4 regions of the Mesorhizobium sp. ES1-6 genome follow, and region 1 is predicted to be linked to each of the others. Evidence: riboswitches for the same ligand, from Rfam matches in the RefSeq annotation. Region 1 holds a riboswitch; each other region holds the start of a gene.
The links. A riboswitch is a leader RNA that binds a small molecule or an ion and turns the genes downstream of it on or off. The one in region 1 is predicted to bind cobalamin.
Positions count from the first base shown of each region.

Region 1 (4,136 bases):
AGTCGAAATTGCCGGCATCGTCGCCATTGAGGCAGACGCCGTAGAAAACGCCTGAAATCTCGCCTTGTATGTTACCGATGTATGGAGCGAAGCGCTGCCACTGCATCGGAATCCCGGCACTGGATTCGCAGCTGTAGCGCTCGCCGAGCCCGGCGACGAGGAAGGGCCGGCTGGTCTCGAAGCGCGGCGGCTGGAGTGTGGTGAGAAGTGAACTGTCCATCAGGATAGGCTCCACGAGGTCGAGGGACTTGGTCGAGCCTTGCGCGCGCACCAGTTCCGGCGTGGTGCCGAACTGGTCGCGGAAGGCACGGGTGAAAGCCTCATGCGAGTTGTAGCTGGCTTCGAGCGCGATGCTGAGAATGTCGGGCGCTCCGCCAGCCAGCTTGCGCGCCGCCTCGGTCAGCCGGCGCGAGCGCATGTAGCCCATGACGGAGCGACCGGTGGCGGCGCCGAAGGCGCGCGTCACATGAAAGCGCGACACGCCACTGCTTTGCGCGACGTCGTCGAGCGTAACGACGTCAGGCAGATGGCTTTCGACAAACCATAGCGCTTTCTCGGTCGGGTTCATGTGCTCCTCGCATTTGGCATCCGCATCCTGGCGCCTCGCAGCCCGCCCAGTTTGATCGAAATTGCGCATGGCGCAAATGGGCAAGCGGTCGCGCGTTCTCATTGGGTGCCTGCTGTGATCGGCTCGGATGGCCGTGTCGGCAAGGTACCGTCGAACAGCACGGTGATGGCCGTGTCGGCAGCGATTGACTGAGTGCATGTATTGTTATAACAGAACATAATGATCGTCTTGCCTCGGCGCCGCTCGCGGCCTAGGCTGCGACTCGTGATGGTCCCCGAGCCGAAAGGCGAGGGGTGAAAAGGGAACGCGGTGGGATCCGATTTGGGTCGAGGCCGCGGCTGCCCCCGCAACTGTAAGCGGCGAGCAAGATCCGGAACGCCACTGGCCGGCAAGGCTGGGAAGGCAGGATTGCGCGGAGACCCGTGAGCCAGGAGACCTGCCATCACCGAGTTGACCGGACGGGGTGTGCCGGGAGGAAACGTGGACATCGGTCTTGTCGGCCGGTCGACCAACATCCTTCCGTCGCCAGTTGTGAAAGTGACGGGACGTTGTACGGCGCAATCGATCGTATTCACCGCACCCAAAGGCACCAGATCATCGTGTGCACGCTTTGCCGCGACGTGCCGACCGGCGTCAGGTCTGGCGAAGCTCTGTGCGCCGAATTGCGCTCCCGTCTCTCGGCCCAGCCTGACCTGATGCGTGATTTCACGGTCGAGGGCGTGGCTTGCATGGCGGGATGCGCGCGCCCCCTGGCAGTGGCCTTCCAGGCGCCGGGCAAAGCCGCCTATCTCTTCGGCTCGATCGATGCAGAGGCCGACGCTGGCGATCTCGTGCGGTTTGCCAGGCTCTACGCTTCGCTTGCCGACGGCTGGTGCAATTCCGGACAACGTCCGCCGCGCCTGGCCGGCAAGACGCTGGCCCGCATCCCGGCACCGGGCAAGCCGGCGGATGGCAATCGATGACAACGCCGCTTCTCGATGCGCGCGACCTGAGCGCGACGGCGAATGGCCGGACTCTGGTCGATGCCGTCAGCCTGTCGGTGACATCAGGCGACCGCCTCGCCATCATTGGTCCCAACGGCGCCGGCAAGACCACGCTGCTGCGCATGTTGTCCGGCATGCTAAGGCCAAGTTCGGGCGAGGTGAGGCTTGGCGGGCGACGCCTGGACAGGATTTCGCCGGCCGAGCGGGCCCTGCATATCGCCGTCGTCGGCCAGACCGACCAGCCGGATCCGCGTCTGGCGGTGATCGACTATGTCGAGCTCGGCCGCGTCCCGCATGCCGGCCTGGGGCGCCGGGGCGAGGAGCGCGACATTGTCGTGGACGCGCTGCGCCGGACGGGCCTGTTGCCGCTGCTCGGCCGCACCATCGGCTCGCTGTCGGGTGGCGAACGCCAGCGCGCCCAGCTTGCCCGAGCCATCGCGCAGGTGCCCAAGATCCTGTTTCTCGACGAACCGACCAACCACCTCGACCCGCGCGCTCGCGCGCAACTGCTCGAACTGGTGGCCGGCTTGGGCATGACGGTGATCGCCGTGCTGCACGATCTGACGCTGGTGGCGCCCTTTGCCACCAAGGTCGCGGTGATGAATGAGGCGCGGCTGCAGGCTCTGGCGCCGCCGCACGAGGCGCTGACCCAGCAGCTGATCCGCGAGATTTTCGGCGTCGACGTGTTCCGCCTGCGCCATCCCACCGAGGATCGCGAGCTGACGGTGTTCGAGCTCCCGAACCGCGCCGCGCCGCCATCCTGATCGCCCTCTCATCATCCGATACGGTTCAACCAAGGAGCAAATCCGTGAAACGCCTTGCCATCTCGCTCGTCCTCTCGCTGCTCGCCTCGACGGCCTTCGCCTTCCCCGTCACCGTCGACAGCTGCGGCAACCCGCTGACTTTCGACGCTCCACCGAAGCGTGCGGTCATCCATGATCTCAACATGGCCGAGATGGCCTTCGCGCTGAAACTGCAGCCCTCGATCGTCGGCCTGACGGGAATCACCGGATGGTACAAGGTCGGCCCCGAATTCAAGGCAGAACAGGGTTCCATCCCAGAACTGGCGCCGAAATATCCAACGCTGGAGAATCTCGTCGCGGTCGAGCCCGATTTCTTCTTCGCCGGCTGGTACTACGGTATGAAGCCCGGCGGCGACGTGACCCCCGACACGCTCGCACCGCATGGCATCAAGACGCTGGTGCTGACCGAAAGCTGCGTCCATCTCGACAAGAGCCGCCCGGCCGCCTCCATGGACCTGCTTTATGGCGACGTCGAAAAGCTGGGCAAGATTTTCGGCAAGGAGCCGGAAGCGGACAAGCTCGTCGCCGGCTGGAGAGCGCAGCTCGCCGATATCACCGCCAAGGTTGGTGATCGCAAGGGAACACGCGTGTTCCTCTACGATTCCGGCGAGGACAAGCCGTTCACAGCCGGAAAATTCGCCATCCCCAGCGCCATGATATCGGCCGCCGGCGGCGACAACATCATGGCCGACATGGAAACCAGTTGGGGCAACACGGACTGGGAGACGGTGGCGGCGCGCAATCCGCAATTCCTCATCCTGCTCGATTATCAGGACGGCGGCGGCTACAGGAAACTGCTCGATTTCCTGAAGGCGCACCCGGCAATGAAAGAGACGGACGCGGTCAAGAACGAGCGTTTCGTCGCCCTTCGTTATGCCGAGCTGACGCCGGGACCAGCGAACATCGAAGCCATCGGCAAGATCGCCAGGGCGATGCATCCGGAAGCGTTCTGATGCATCTTGCCCGAGAGCAAAAACCGGTCGCGCTTTCAGGGCACAGCGCCTTCACGCTGGCCATGGCGGTGGGCACGGTGGCGCTCGTCGCTCTCGCGGTGCTGTCGATCGCCTACGGCTCGACGCTGATACCTCTGGGCGATGTCATCGCCGCGCTTGGCCGTGCCATCGGGTTGGACGAGCCGCGAATATCGGGCCCGGTCGGCAAGATCGTCGTCGATCTGCGGCTGCCGCGGACGATCCTGGCGATCTGTGTCGGCGGCGGACTGGGCATTGTCGGCGCCTTGCTGCAGACGGTGACCCGCAACGATCTTGCCGATCCCTTCCTGTTCGGCCTGTCTTCGGGGGCCGCCGCCGGCGCGGTTTCCGTCATCACCGTCTTCGGTGACAGTTTCGGTATCTGGACCCTGCCGGTCGCCGCCTTTACCGGGGGCATACTGGCCGCATGCATCGTGCTTTTGCTGGTCGCGCGGGTCAGGGGGCAGGGCCCGGAACGGCTGATCCTCGCCGGCCTTGCCGTCTCCTTCATGTTCACCGCCCTGACCAATTATCTGGTCTTTGCCGGCGACCAGCGCGCGGCCCATTCGGTGCTGTTCTGGACGATGGGCGGGCTCGGCCTGGCGCGCTGGGACAATGTCTGGTTGGGGGCGGTGGGCGCGGGCACGATCGCGGCCTACGGGCTGTGGAACCACCGTAGGCTGGATGCATTCCTCGCCGGTGAAAGTGCGGCCGAAAGTCTTGGCGTGCCGGTGGCGCGCATGCGCAGGGCGACATTTCTCGTCGCCGCCTTCTCCACGGCAATCCTCGTCTCGGTCGCCGGCGTCATCGG
Region 1 is NZ_JAIUGU010000010.1:166,740-170,875, forward strand. Features, by position in the region: gene LB564_RS23000 (AraC family transcriptional regulator) at 1-568, opposite strand, end outside; cobalamin riboswitch at 820-1,027, shown strand; gene LB564_RS23005 (DUF1636 family protein) at 1,168-1,530, shown strand; gene LB564_RS23010 (ABC transporter ATP-binding protein) at 1,527-2,315, shown strand; gene LB564_RS23015 (ABC transporter substrate-binding protein) at 2,360-3,307, shown strand; gene LB564_RS23020 (FecCD family ABC transporter permease) at 3,307-4,136, shown strand, end outside.

Region 2 (4,136 bases), on a different contig from region 1:
CGAAGGCGCTGCCGGAAAGGGCCAGAACGGCGGCGGCAGCGATGAGGATCTTGTTCATTCTAAATACTCCTGAATATTTTGAAGTCGGTCGGGCCGGCGGGCGAACCCACCGGCCGTGGGATCGGGATTAGTGACCGAAGAGGTTGCGGTCGCTGCCCTGCTGAACGGGCGCCTGGGTGGCCGGAGCCGACTTGCCGATCGACGCGGTGGCCGCGTTGTCGGTCGAAGTGACAGCCGCCTGGTTGGCACCGTTCGAACCAAAGTTGTCGCTACCGGCGAAGGCGCTGCCGGAAAGGGCCAGAACGGCGGCGGCAGCAATGAGGATCTTGTTCATTTCAAATACTCCTGAATTTGTGGCGTCCACCGGCGCGACAGGGCAACCCCGCCGCGTGCCGGGAAGCGGCTGTTAGTTGTTGCCGAAGAGGTTGTGATCGGCACCCTGGACAGGCGTCTGAGCAGCCGGCTGCGACTTCTTGGTCGAAGCGGTGTACGAGCTGTCGACAGAGGTGGCAGCGGGGGTCGCGGCGCTCGAACCATAATGGTCGCTACCAGCAAAGGCGCTGCCGGAAATAGCCAGAAGGGCTGCGGCAGTGAGAACAATCTTTTTCATTTTGGGTACTCCAGTATTTTTCCGTCCGTCTAGCGGCGTGTCTTGGGATTAAAAATCGCGTCGTTCGGACAGCCCCGATGTGGGAGAGCACCTTTGCCGTTTCCAATCACGAAGTTGTTCCGCGTGGACCATGACTCCACCACTTGAAATTGTACCAGGCCCTTTTACGTCCATTGTTTTTCTTCGCTATATCAACCGGTTAACTGGAACCACCGCTTCGATCACCGACGGTGTCGGAGACCTTGCGTTCACACCGTCCTGCACGCACCGTCAACAGAAACGAACCGTTCGGTTCGATTTTAGAATCTGCTAATAGTCACTTTTCGTAACCGTTAACCTTTTTCGCCGCCGGCAACGGGTAGAAAACGTGCCGGTGCGGCTTCCCATAAAGACGCTTCCATCCGCCGGAACCATCCAGCATGCGTGTCGCGCCGCATGGAGGCGATGTCGCTTTCATGCCGATGTCGCAAACCCTGTCGTGATTAAATCATTCCATCTCAGGTGCCGCTGCGTGACGACGGAGCGGAGAATTGGGAAGCCGGTCAGATTCCGGCGCTGCCCCCGCAACGGTGGTGGAGTTCAAGTCGCAACGGGAGACCACTGGGCGAAGGCCTGGGAAGGTGTCGCGATGGTCCGCAAGGACGACTCCAGAGCCCGGAAACCAGCCCGAGATCGCTAGAACTCGACTGATCGCGGTGGGCGGTCAAGGGGCGGATGATGTTTGTCCGGCTTTTGCCGGCTCGCGCTCAATCCTTCCTCCATCACCACCAGTTCAGTCCTTGAAAATGAGGACAGGACATGGATGCGCGCAACGACATGCTGAGGCTCTTGAACAGCCGCAGACAAGGCTTTTCGCTGGAACAGCCCTTTTATACCGACCCGGACTACTTCAAGCTGGACATGGAGCTGATCTGGTATCGCGACTGGCTGTTCATAGGCCATGATTGCGAGTTGCCCAAGCCGGGCAGCTTCATCACCGTGCAGATCGGCGACTATCCGGTCGTGCTGGTGCGTGACCAGCAGGGCAAGATCAACGCCTTCCACAATTCCTGCCGTCATCGCGGCAGCCGCGTCTGCAACAGCGACAAAGGCATGGCCGCCAAACTGGTCTGTCCTTACCACCAGTGGACTTACGAGCTTGACGGCCGGCTGCTGTTCGCCCGCCAGATGGCCGACGGGTTCGACAAGAGCCAGTTCGGGCTGAAGCCAGTCGCCTGCGAAAGCGTCGCCGGCTATGTCTTCATCTGCCTGGCCAAGGAGCCGGCGGACTTCGCGCCGATGCGGGCGATGATCGGGCCCTATCTGCAGCCGCACCGGCTCAGCGAGGCCAAGATCGCCTTCGAGAGCACCATCATCGAGAAGGGCAACTGGAAGCTGGTCTGGGAAAACAACCGCGAATGCTACCATTGCGCCGGCAATCATCCGGAATTGTGCAAGACCTTCCCGGAAGCGCCGACCGTGACCGGCGTGCAGGGCGCCGACAGCGATCCGGAAATGCTGGCGCATTGGGCCAAATGCGAGGCTGTTGGCTTGCCCAGCAAATTCCGCATCGACCCGGCTGGACAATACCGTGCCACCCGCGCGCCGTTGCTGCGCGATGCCCAGAGCTACACGATGACGGGCAAGCGGGCGGTGAGGAAGAACCTGTCCGACAGCGTCTCGGCCGACCGGATCGGCACCTTGATGCATTACCACTATCCGACGACCTGGAACCATATCCTGGTCGATCATGCCGTCACCTTCCGTGTGCTGCCGGTCAGCGCCACAGAAACGGCGGTGACGACGAAATGGCTGGTGCACAAGGACGCGGTCGAGGGCGTCGACTACGATCTCGCCGAACTCACCCATGTCTGGACCGAGACCAACGACCAGGACCGCCGCATCGTCGAGGAAAACGCCTTCGGCATCCTGTCGCCGGCCTATGAGCCCGGCCCCTATTCGGAGCTGCATGAAGGCGGCGTCATCCAGTTCGTCGACTGGTACGCGCGCTTCATCGGCCCGCGCCTTGCCGAAGGCGGCCGGCCGGCGCTGCGCAGCGTGGCATGAGAGGCTGAGGGATGAATGCCATGACCGACCTTGGCCTCTATCGCCATCTCGACCAGATGGCGCCGTGGAACGACAGGCTGCAGGTGCTGGAAGTGACCGGCGTCAGCGATGAGGCGCCCGGCGTCAAGACCTTCACCTTCCGCTCCGACAACCAGACCTGGTTCCGTTACAAGCCGGGCCAGTTCGTGACGCTGGAACTGCCGACGCCGGACGGTCCGCTGATGCGCACCTACACGCTGTCGTCGTCACCGTCGCGGCCGTTCTCCATAGCGGTGACGGTGAAGGCGCAGGCAGGCAGCATCGGCACACGCTGGATGTTCGATCACCTGACCCCCGGCTCGCACGTCAAGGCCTATGGACCGAGCGGCGATTTTTCGTTGCACAGCCATCCGGCGGCGAAATATCTGTTCATCTCGGCCGGCTCCGGCGTGACGCCGATGATGTCGATGCTGCGCTGGCTGAACGATTGCGCGCCCTGGACCGATGTCGGCTTCGTCAATTGCGCGCGGCGTCCCGAAGAGATCATTTTCCGCAAGGAACTCGAACTTTTGGGCGGCCACATGCCGGGCCTGTCGCTCGGCTTCATGATCGAGGAGCGGTCGAGCCGCGAGGGCTGGTACGGCCATATGGGCCGCATAGATGCCATCCGGCTGCCGCTGCTGGCGCCCGATTTCCGTGAACGCGAAATCTTCTGCTGCGGCCCCGATCCCTTCATGCGCGCCGTGCGCGGCATGCTGGAGGCCGCCGGCTTCGACATGGCGAGATACCATCAGGAAAGCTTTGCCGCGCCGACCGTGGAGGAAATCCCGGCGCCGTTCGCCTCGCCGGAGCAGGACGGTGCGGCAGCTCCCGTCGAAGCAGCAACACCTATCCGCTTCGCGCTGTCGGACGTCGATGCCGAGTGCGTCGCCGGCCAGACCGTGCTGCAGACGGCCCGCGCCTCGGGCGTGCGGATCCCGGCAGCCTGCGAATTCGGCCTGTGCGGAACCTGCAAGGTGAAGAAAGTCTCCGGCGCCGTCGAGATGAGCCACAATGGCGGCATCCTCGATCACGAGATCGACGACGGCTTCATCTTGGCCTGTTGTTCCAAGCCACTGTCGGCACTGGAAATCGAGGTTTGATCCGGCTGGCCTTCGACTGATCCCGCATATGGCCGGCGCCTTACCGGCAAAGGTTACCTTGCCAAGGAACAACCGAAAGTTTACAGGCGTTGTCGGTGGAACGGGTCCTGCTGGCGGGCAGGAATGCTAAGCGGGGCGACAATGATGCATGAATCCCATGCCTATGCGGTTGCGAGCCGGGATATCGTTTTCGAATCCTTCGATGGCGAGGCCGTGGTGCTCAACCTTGCGAATGGCAAGTATTTCGGCTTCTCCGATTCCGGCAGCAAGGTGTGGCAGGCGCTTTCGTCCGGAATGGACGCCCGGGCTCTGGTCGGGCTTACCGCGGGCGGCTCGACAATAGGCGAGGCCCAACTCGA
Region 2 is NZ_JAIUGU010000015.1:166,566-170,701, reverse strand. Features, by position in the region: gene LB564_RS28110 (DUF680 domain-containing protein) at 128-334, opposite strand; gene LB564_RS28105 (DUF680 domain-containing protein) at 407-610, opposite strand; cobalamin riboswitch at 1,093-1,295, shown strand; gene LB564_RS28100 (aromatic ring-hydroxylating oxygenase subunit alpha) at 1,409-2,656, shown strand; gene LB564_RS28095 (hybrid-cluster NAD(P)-dependent oxidoreductase) at 2,677-3,777, shown strand; gene LB564_RS28090 (PqqD family protein) at 3,919-4,136, shown strand, end outside.
Region 2: linked by a shared signal. The riboswitch ahead of LB564_RS28100 (aromatic ring-hydroxylating oxygenase subunit alpha) and the one ahead of LB564_RS23005 (DUF1636 family protein) in region 1 are both predicted to bind cobalamin.

Region 3 (4,136 bases), on a different contig from region 1:
CACGGTCGTGTCGCTGATCGGCCTGTCGGTGACCTTGTTCATGCCGATGCTGATCCGCCGCTTTGCCCGGCGCTGGGTCTACACGGCAGGCGCCTGCCTGCTCGCCATCGGTTCGCTGTTCTTCGTTACCCATACGCTCGCCGGGCAACTGGCCGGCATGTTGTGCCGCGTCATGGGCGCCAGCGCGCTGTCGATCACCCTCAACCTCTACATCATGGACCACATCCGCAAGACCGATTTCATGCAGGCCGAATCGCTGCGCATGGCGTGGTCGATGGTTGCCTGGACCTGCGGGCCGACGCTCGGCATCTTTCTTTACGCGCATTTCGGCATCTACGCCGCGCATGGCGCGGTGGCCGTGTTCGCGATCGCCTTGCTGGCCCTGTTCTGGTTCTATCGGCTGAGCGACAACCCGTCGATCCGTCCGGGCAAGACGCGGCCGGCCAATCCGCTCGCCAATATCGGCCGTTTCGTCGCGCAGCCGAGACTGAGGTTGGCGTGGCTGATCGCCTTTGGCCGTTCCTGCTTCTGGACGACGTTCTTCGTCTACGGGCCGCTGTTCATGGTCATCACCGGGCAGGGCGAATTGGCTGGCGGCCTGCTGGTCTCGGCCGGCAACGCGCTCTTGTTCATGGCGATCTTCTGGGGCAAGGCGGGCAAGCGCTTCGGCGGCCGGCGGACGATGACATTTGCCTATTTCGCCATGTCGGCGGCGCTGCTGGCCGCCGGCACGATCGGAGCGGCAGCGCCGTTGCTGACCGGCGCCTTCCTGTTGTGCGGCGCCTTCTTCACCATCGCGCTCGACGCGCTGGGCTCGACCGCCTTCATGCGCTCGGTGCGCTCCTATGAGCGGGCGCAGATGGCGGCGGTCTACCGCACCTATCTCGACTTTTCCGAACTGACGCCGCCGCTGGTCTATTCGGTGGTGCTGGCCTTCTTCGGGTTAGGCTCGGTGTTCGTCACGCTCAGCCTGCTGGCGGCGTTTTGCGGCTTCATGACTTGGCGCTACCTGCCGAAATCCCTGTAGGCATGTCGATATTCAGCTGATGCCGGCCTGATCTGAAACCCAACCTACCCTCATGTCACCGCAACATGGCGCTCGCGCACCCAATTGTGGAAGCGGTGCAACTCATATTCCTCGGGCATCAGCACGCCGGCCGTATGACGCATCGAGCGCAAGCCCCTCTGGTTCACCTCGCAGATGGCGGCGTCCTCTTCCAGCACCTGTGTGCCGAAGGCGACGATGTTGTCGATGTCGGTCGCGGCCAACGCCTCGGGCGCGAACAGCCACTCCGCGACAAGCTCGGTCTGTTCGGGACCGAGCGGCACCAGGCGCACGGTCCTGACATAGTCGACATGGCCGACGATGAACATCGAAGGCAGGCTGGTGGCATAGGTCTGGCCGGCGCTGCGTTCAGCCGGCGTCAAGTCCGGGAAGACCGGCCCATGCGCCTGGCCATCGCGCGACCATGTCTGCGCGCCAGCACGCAAGCCGCCGGAAAATTCCGGCGCGTCATTGTCGGCGTGGCGCACCCATTCGGGGTCGTCATGCCGGCTCATCAGACCGCGGCCATAGATCGGCACCAGCCGCGACAGATCCCTGTGAACACCCGGGCAATGCAGGCACTCGTTGAAGTTCTCCCAAAAGATCTTCCAGTTGCAGTGCATCACCTTGCGCAGCACATGGCCTGAGACCAGCGATTCGAGCGGCCAGTTGCCCAGGTTGCCGGAAGCGGGATCGAAGGAGGATTGCGCCGAGCCGTCCGCGTCTTCCCGCAGATTGACGAAGACGAAACCCCGCCACACCGAGAGCGCGACGCGGTAGAGCGGGTGATCGGCCTTGTCGAAGCCGTCGGGCAGCGATTTCGACGGCACGCGCACAAGATCGCCGCGCAGCGAGTAGGACCAGGCGTGATAGGGGCAGGTGATCAGCCGTGCCTTCAGCCGGCCTTCGCTCTCCTGGCAAAGCTGCGAGCCGCGATGGCGGCAGGTGTTGTGGAAGGCGCGCAGCTCGCCAGTGTCGTCGCGCAGCACGAGGATGTCCTGCGTGCCGATGCGGAATCGGCGAAAGGCCAGCGGCTGGGCCAGATCGGCCTCGCGGCAGACCAGCAGCCAGCTTCTGTACCAGATCGCATCGAGATCAAGCTGATAGTTCTGCTGGTCCCAATATGCCGATGAGGGCAGCGTCGGCTCGGTTCGAGTCAGGCCGTTATAGGGATCGCGCTCGCTGGCATTGGGCTGCATGGCTGGCTTCCTGTGAGGGTTGCCAGCCGACACCCGGCCATGAAGTTTGTCAATCAGGGCGGGATGGGAACGGTTTTGCCGATACGACGCTCCTGCGCTGTCGGCTGTCGGAATTTGGTTTGCCGCGCGCGGCGAATTTCCCTATAGTCACCAACGTCGTCGGTTCCTTTTTTTGGAACCAAGAGGGAATGCGGTGCGGGCGAGGTTTCGCCCAATGCCGTGGCTGCCCCCGCAACTGTGTGCGGTAGTCCTCTCCATATGCCACTGAAGGTTTTTCTTCGGGAAGGTGGGGAAGGGCGCTGATCCGCGAGCCAGGAGACCTGCCGGCGGCGAAAAGACTGACTTCTATGCCCTCGGGTGGAGGGCGAAAGGACAAGACATGACCACTGCTACCGTCTCCCTCGGCGCCTCCGTCTCCTCGCAGTCGCGCTTCATGCAGCTCGCGCTCGCCGCGCTGCTCGGCATCTTCGTCGTCGGCTTCGTCGGCTTCTCGCATATCGACGCGGTCCACAACGCCGCCCACGACTACCGCCATTCGATGGCCTTTCCCTGCCACTGATAGGGATCTGACATCATGAACCTTTTTCGCAACGTCGTGTTCGTCGCGGCGATCGCGGGGCTCGTGGCCGGCGTCGTTCTCGCCTGCATGCAGGCCTATGCGACCGTTCCGCTGATCCTGAAAGCGGAAGTCTACGAACAGGCCGGCGGCGGCCATCACCATGACCATGGCGCGGCACCCGCCGCGACCGATACCAACGCCATGAGTACAATCGCCCCGGCAGGCAATGCCATGAGTTCGGCCGCGCCGGCGGCGGAAGCAGCCGCTCCGGCGGCGGAGGATGAAGGCTGGGCGCCGGCCGACGGCTTCGAGCGGTTCGCCTTCAGCGTGCTTGCCAACATCGTCACCGGCATCGGCTTCGCGCTGGTCCTGGTCGCGGTTTCGGAATTCGCCGGCGGCATCGGCACCTGGCGCCAAGGCGTGTTCTGGGGCCTGGCCGGCTTTGCCGTGTTCACGCTGGCGCCCGGCCTCGGCCTGCCGCCGGAACTGCCGGCAATGCCCGCGGCCGAACTGCTTCCGCGGCAGATCTGGTGGACCGCGACAGTCGTGGCGACCGCGATCGGCCTCGGCCTGATCGCCTTCCGCAAATCGCTGCCGCTGGCCATCCTTGCCGTCCTGCTGATCGTCGCGCCGCATATTGTCGGCGCGCCGCAGCCAGACAGTTTCGAGACACCGATCCCGGAGGGCCTGCATCATCAGTTCGTGGTGGCGGTGACGGTGACCAACCTGGTGTTCTGGCTTGTGCTCGGCGCGGTCGTCGGCGTGGTGCGTGGGCGCTTCACAGGCACGGCGACCGGTCTGCGCGACAGCTTTGCCTGATCTGGGCAAGCTGACCTTCATCATAGGTGGTGCGCGCTCAGGCAAGAGCGCGCACGCCGAAACCCTGGTGGCGGCATTGCCCTCGCCATGGGCCTATATCGCCACCGCGCAAGCTTACGATGACGAGATGCATGAGCGCATCGCGCTGCACCGCTCGCGGCGCGGCGAGGGCTGGCAGACCATCGACGCGCCGCTCGATCTTGCCGAAGCGCTTGAGGCGTTGCCGGACGGTCAGCCGGTGCTTGTCGACTGCCTGACGCTGTGGCTGACCAATCACATGCTGGCCGATCACGACGTCGACGCGGTTTGCCGACGGTTGGCGGACGTGCTGTCACGGCCGCGCGGGCCGTGGTTCGTGGTGTCGAACGAGGTCGGCCAAGGCATCGTGCCCGACAATGTACTGGCGCGGCGGTTTCGCGACGACGCCGGCCGGCTCAACCAGCGGGTCGCCGCGGTCGCCGATACGGTGCTGCTGATGGTGGCGGGACTACCGCTCAAGGTGAAGTGAAATGAC
Region 3 is NZ_JAIUGU010000007.1:258,058-262,193, forward strand. Features, by position in the region: gene LB564_RS19520 (MFS transporter) at 1-1,027, shown strand, start outside; gene LB564_RS19525 (aromatic ring-hydroxylating oxygenase subunit alpha) at 1,078-2,244, opposite strand; cobalamin riboswitch at 2,388-2,587, shown strand; gene LB564_RS19530 (CbtB domain-containing protein) at 2,624-2,803, shown strand; gene LB564_RS19535 (CbtA family protein) at 2,819-3,622, shown strand; gene cobU (bifunctional adenosylcobinamide kinase/adenosylcobinamide-phosphate guanylyltransferase) at 3,615-4,130, shown strand; gene cobO (cob(I)yrinic acid a,c-diamide adenosyltransferase) at 4,132-4,136, shown strand, end outside.
Region 3: linked by a shared signal. The riboswitch ahead of LB564_RS19530 (CbtB domain-containing protein) and the one ahead of LB564_RS23005 (DUF1636 family protein) in region 1 are both predicted to bind cobalamin.

Region 4 (4,136 bases), on a different contig from region 1:
TCGCGCTCGCCGCGCAGGGGTTTCTCGACCCCCGCCCCGCCGGCACGCCCGACCGCCGCCATTTCGCCCGCGTTCTGTCCCGCACCGGCCTGCTGCAGATCGATTCCGTCAGTGCGGTGGTGCGCGCCCATTACATGCCGCTCTATTCGCGTCTTGGCCCCTATCCCCTCGCCTTGCTCGACAACGCCGCCGTGACGCGCAAGCGCACCGTGTTCGAATACTGGGCGCACGAGGCCTCCTTCCTGCCGGTCGAGACCTACCCACTGATGCGCTGGCGCATGCGGCGCGCCGAGCAAGGCGACGAAATGTATCTGGGGCTGGCCAAATGGGGCCGCGAGCACGCCGCCTATATAGAAGAGATCTACCGCGAGGTCGTCGAGCGCGGGCCGATCGCCGCTTCGGCGCTCGAAGGCCAGAAAGGCTCCGGCGGCTGGTGGGGCTGGAGCCACGCCAAGCACGCCTTCGAATGGCTGTTCTGGGCCGGCCGCATCACCACGGCACACCGTCGCGGTTTCGAGCGCTTCTATGACCTGCCGGAACGCGTGCTGCCGCAGGCGATCCTCGACCTGCCGGTGCCGGCGGCCGAGGACGCGCACCGCGAATTGCTGCGCATCTCCGCCCGCGCCCATGGCGTGGCGACATCGGGCGATTTGCGCGACTATTTCCGCCTGTCACCGGCCGATATGAAAGGCCGGCTGGAGGAACTGGTCGAACTCGGCGACTTGCTGCCGGTCCGTGTCGAGGGCTGGGACAAGCCGGCTTACCTTCACAAGGACGCCCGTATGCCGCGCAAGATCGAGGCCCGCGCCCTGCTGGCGCCGTTCGATCCGGTCGTCTTCGAGCGCTCGCGCTCGGAGCGGCTGTTCGATTTCCACTACCGCATCGAGATCTACACGCCGGCCGACAAGCGCCAATATGGCTACTATGTCCTGCCCTTCCTGCTTGGTGACAGGATCGTGGCGCGCGTCGACCTCAAGGCCGACCGGCCGGCCAGTGTCCTGCGCGTCCACGCGGCTTATGCCGAGCCCGGCGCACCGCCAGAGACGGCGGCTCAGCTCTTCGAGGAACTGAAGCAGATGCAGGGCTGGCTAGGCCTCGAACGCATGGAAGTGACGCCTGCCGGCGATCTGGGCCCGGCGCTGGCCGACATCACGGTGTCGTAAGCTCGCGTTGACACCGCTGCCCGCAAGAGCCTAAATCCGATCCAGACGGTCTCCTCTCAGCAAAGGGAGGAGCCAAGAGGGAATGCGGTGCGGGCTGAAAACCCAAATCCGCGGCTGTCCCCGCAACTGTAAGCGAAGAGCCAAGGCCGAAAGCCACTGGGATTGTCCCGGGAAGGCGGCTACCCAAGGCGATGACCCGCGAGCCAGGAGACCTGCCGTCTGGAATGCAAGAATCCGATCGCCCGGCGGGTTTTCCGGGCAAGGAGCCTGATTTGGATCGCGACAGCAGTTTTTCGGCTGAAACAACAGACGTTTTGTCCGGCGAGGGTGATTCCCTGGCCGGCGTGACCGTCATCGTCTGCGCCTCGTGCCGCGACGAGACCGGCTCCGACGCCCATCCCCGGGCCGGCGAAATTTTGGCGGAAGACACGCGCCAGGCCGCCTCGGGCGAGAACATCCGCATCCGCACGGTCGAATGCCTCGGCAATTGCAAGCGCCGGCTGAGCGCCGCGATCCTGCGCGACGGCTGCTGGAGCTATGTGTTCGGCGACCTGACCACAACCAGCGGCGCCGATCTCGTCACCGGCGCCAAGCTCTTCGCCACCTCGACCGACGGCCTCATTCCCTGGCGGGGCCGGCCCGATAGCCTCAAGCGTGGCCTCGTTGCCCGCATCCCTCCTCTCGACATGCTGAAGGACTTGACATGACCGCTCCAAATTCGGCCGGCAATCTCTCCCGCGTTCCCTGCACCGTCGTTACCGGCTTCCTCGGCGCCGGCAAGACGACACTGGTTCGACATCTCCTGGAAAATGCCGGCGGCAAGCGCATCGCCATCATCGTCAACGAATTCGGCGACATCGGCATCGACGGCGAGATCCTCAAGGGCTGCGGCATCGACAGCTGCCCCGAGGAGAACATCGTTGAATTGGCCAATGGCTGCATCTGCTGCACCGTCGCCGACGATTTCGTGCCGGCGCTCGACAAGATCCTGTCGCTGACGCCGAAGGTCGACCACATCCTGATCGAAACCTCCGGTCTCGCTCTCCCCAAGCCTCTGGTTCAGGCTTTCCAGTGGCCTACGGTGAAGAGCCGGGTGACCGTCGACGGCGTCATCGCCGTGGTCGACGGTCCCGCACTTGCCGAGGGCCGCGTCGCCAACGACATGGACGCCCTGCAGGCGCAGCGCGCCGGGGATGACAGCCTCGACCATGACGATCCGGTCGAGGAAGTGTTCGAGGACCAGATCGCCTGCGCCGACCTGATCATCCTGTCGAAGAGCGACCTGATGGATGCCGCCGGCTCAGCCCGCGCCAATGCCATCGTCAACGAACATTCCGCCCGCGCCGTGAAGATCGTGCCGACGTCGCATGGCAAGGTCGATCCTTCGGTGCTGCTCGGGCTTGGCCTTGCCGTCGAGGACGACATCGAGAACCGCAAGTCGCATCATGACGGCGCGTTCGACCATGAGCATGACGACTTCGACACGTTCATCGTCGACATACCCTCGATCGCCAATCCTGACGAACTGGCCAAGCGCGTCACAGAGGCCGCCGAACAGGAAAACGTGCTGCGTGTAAAAGGCTTCGTCGAGGTCGGCGGCAAGCCGATGCGGCTCCTGTTGCAGGCCGTCGGCCCGCGCGTCAATCATTACTATGACCGTGCTTGGACGGCTGATGACAACCGCCGCTCGCGCCTCGTCGTCATCGGTCTGAAGGGGCTGAACCGCCCGGCGATCGAACGTATCCTCGCCGGCTGATTTCAGACACGGACCGCGATGCACATCCTCACCACGACCTCCGCCTCGCTCGACGACCTCGCCGAGCCTGTCGATCTCCGGCAGACGCCGGCGGATATCGTGGCCCTGTCCTTCACCGACAGCGACCTCGCCGGACTGGCGGCGGCATGGAAGGCGGAAGCCGATCGCCTGCCCTCGATGCGGCTCGCGGCACTGCGCGACCTGCGCCATCCCATGTCCGTCGACCTGTGGATCGACAGCGTCGCCCGCCACGCCAGGATCATTCTGGTGCGCATCCTCGGCGGCTATGACTGGTGGCGCTATGGTTGCGACCAGCTCGCGGCGATTGCCCGCGAACGCGGCATCAAACTGGCGCTGCTTCCCGGCGAAAGCCACGACGAGGATGCCAGGCTGATCGAAGCCTCGACACTGCCGCGCGCCGACCTCGACAGCCTTCTCGGCTATTTCCGCGAAGGCGGCCCGGCCAATATGAGCGCGCTGGTGCACAGGCTGGCAGGCCTGGCTGGACGGGATGCGCCGGTCGCCAGTCCGGTCTGTGTGCCGAAGGCTGGTTACTATCAGTCTGGATTGGGGGTCGTGGAGAAGCCGGACCTTTCAATGGTCGGCGCTCCGATCATCCCTATTCTCTTCTACCGATCGATGCTGCTTGCAGCCGATGTCGCACCCATAGACGCCCTTTTTGAAGCTTTGGAGCAACGCGGCATGCTCCCGATTCCCATCTTCATCTCCAGCCTCAAAGACCCGGTGTCCCTGGCCTTCGTCGAAAATGCCCTCGCCTCGCTGAAACCCGCCGCGATCGTCACCGCCACAGCGTTCGCGTCCGGTGCCGAGCCCGGCGTCGAAACCCTGTTCGACCGCGCCGGCGTGCCCGTCTTCCAGGTCATCGTCGCCACCACGCGCCGCGATGTCTGGGAAAACAACCAGCGCGGCCTGGCGCCGGCCGACCTTGCCATGCATGTCGTGCTGCCCGAACTCGACGGCCGCATCCTCGCGGGTGCCATTTCCTTCAAGGACGAGAGCGAGGTTGATCCGGCACTCGGCCATCGCGCGCTGGCCAACCGGCCGGAGCCGAATCGCATCGGACAGGTGGCGGACCGGGTCGCGGCCTTCATCAGGCTTCGGGAAACGCCGCGCGCGGAACGCAAGCTCGCCATTCTGATCCCCGATTACCCGAGCGCTCCCGGCCGCACCGGCTATGCGGTCGGGTTGGACGTGCC
Region 4 is NZ_JAIUGU010000007.1:217,954-222,089, reverse strand. Features, by position in the region: gene LB564_RS19340 (winged helix-turn-helix domain-containing protein) at 1-1,163, shown strand, start outside; cobalamin riboswitch at 1,193-1,398, shown strand; gene LB564_RS19335 (DUF1636 family protein) at 1,436-1,870, shown strand; gene cobW (cobalamin biosynthesis protein CobW) at 1,867-2,919, shown strand; gene LB564_RS19325 (cobaltochelatase subunit CobN) at 2,938-4,136, shown strand, end outside.
Region 4: linked by a shared signal. The riboswitch ahead of LB564_RS19335 (DUF1636 family protein) and the one ahead of LB564_RS23005 (DUF1636 family protein) in region 1 are both predicted to bind cobalamin.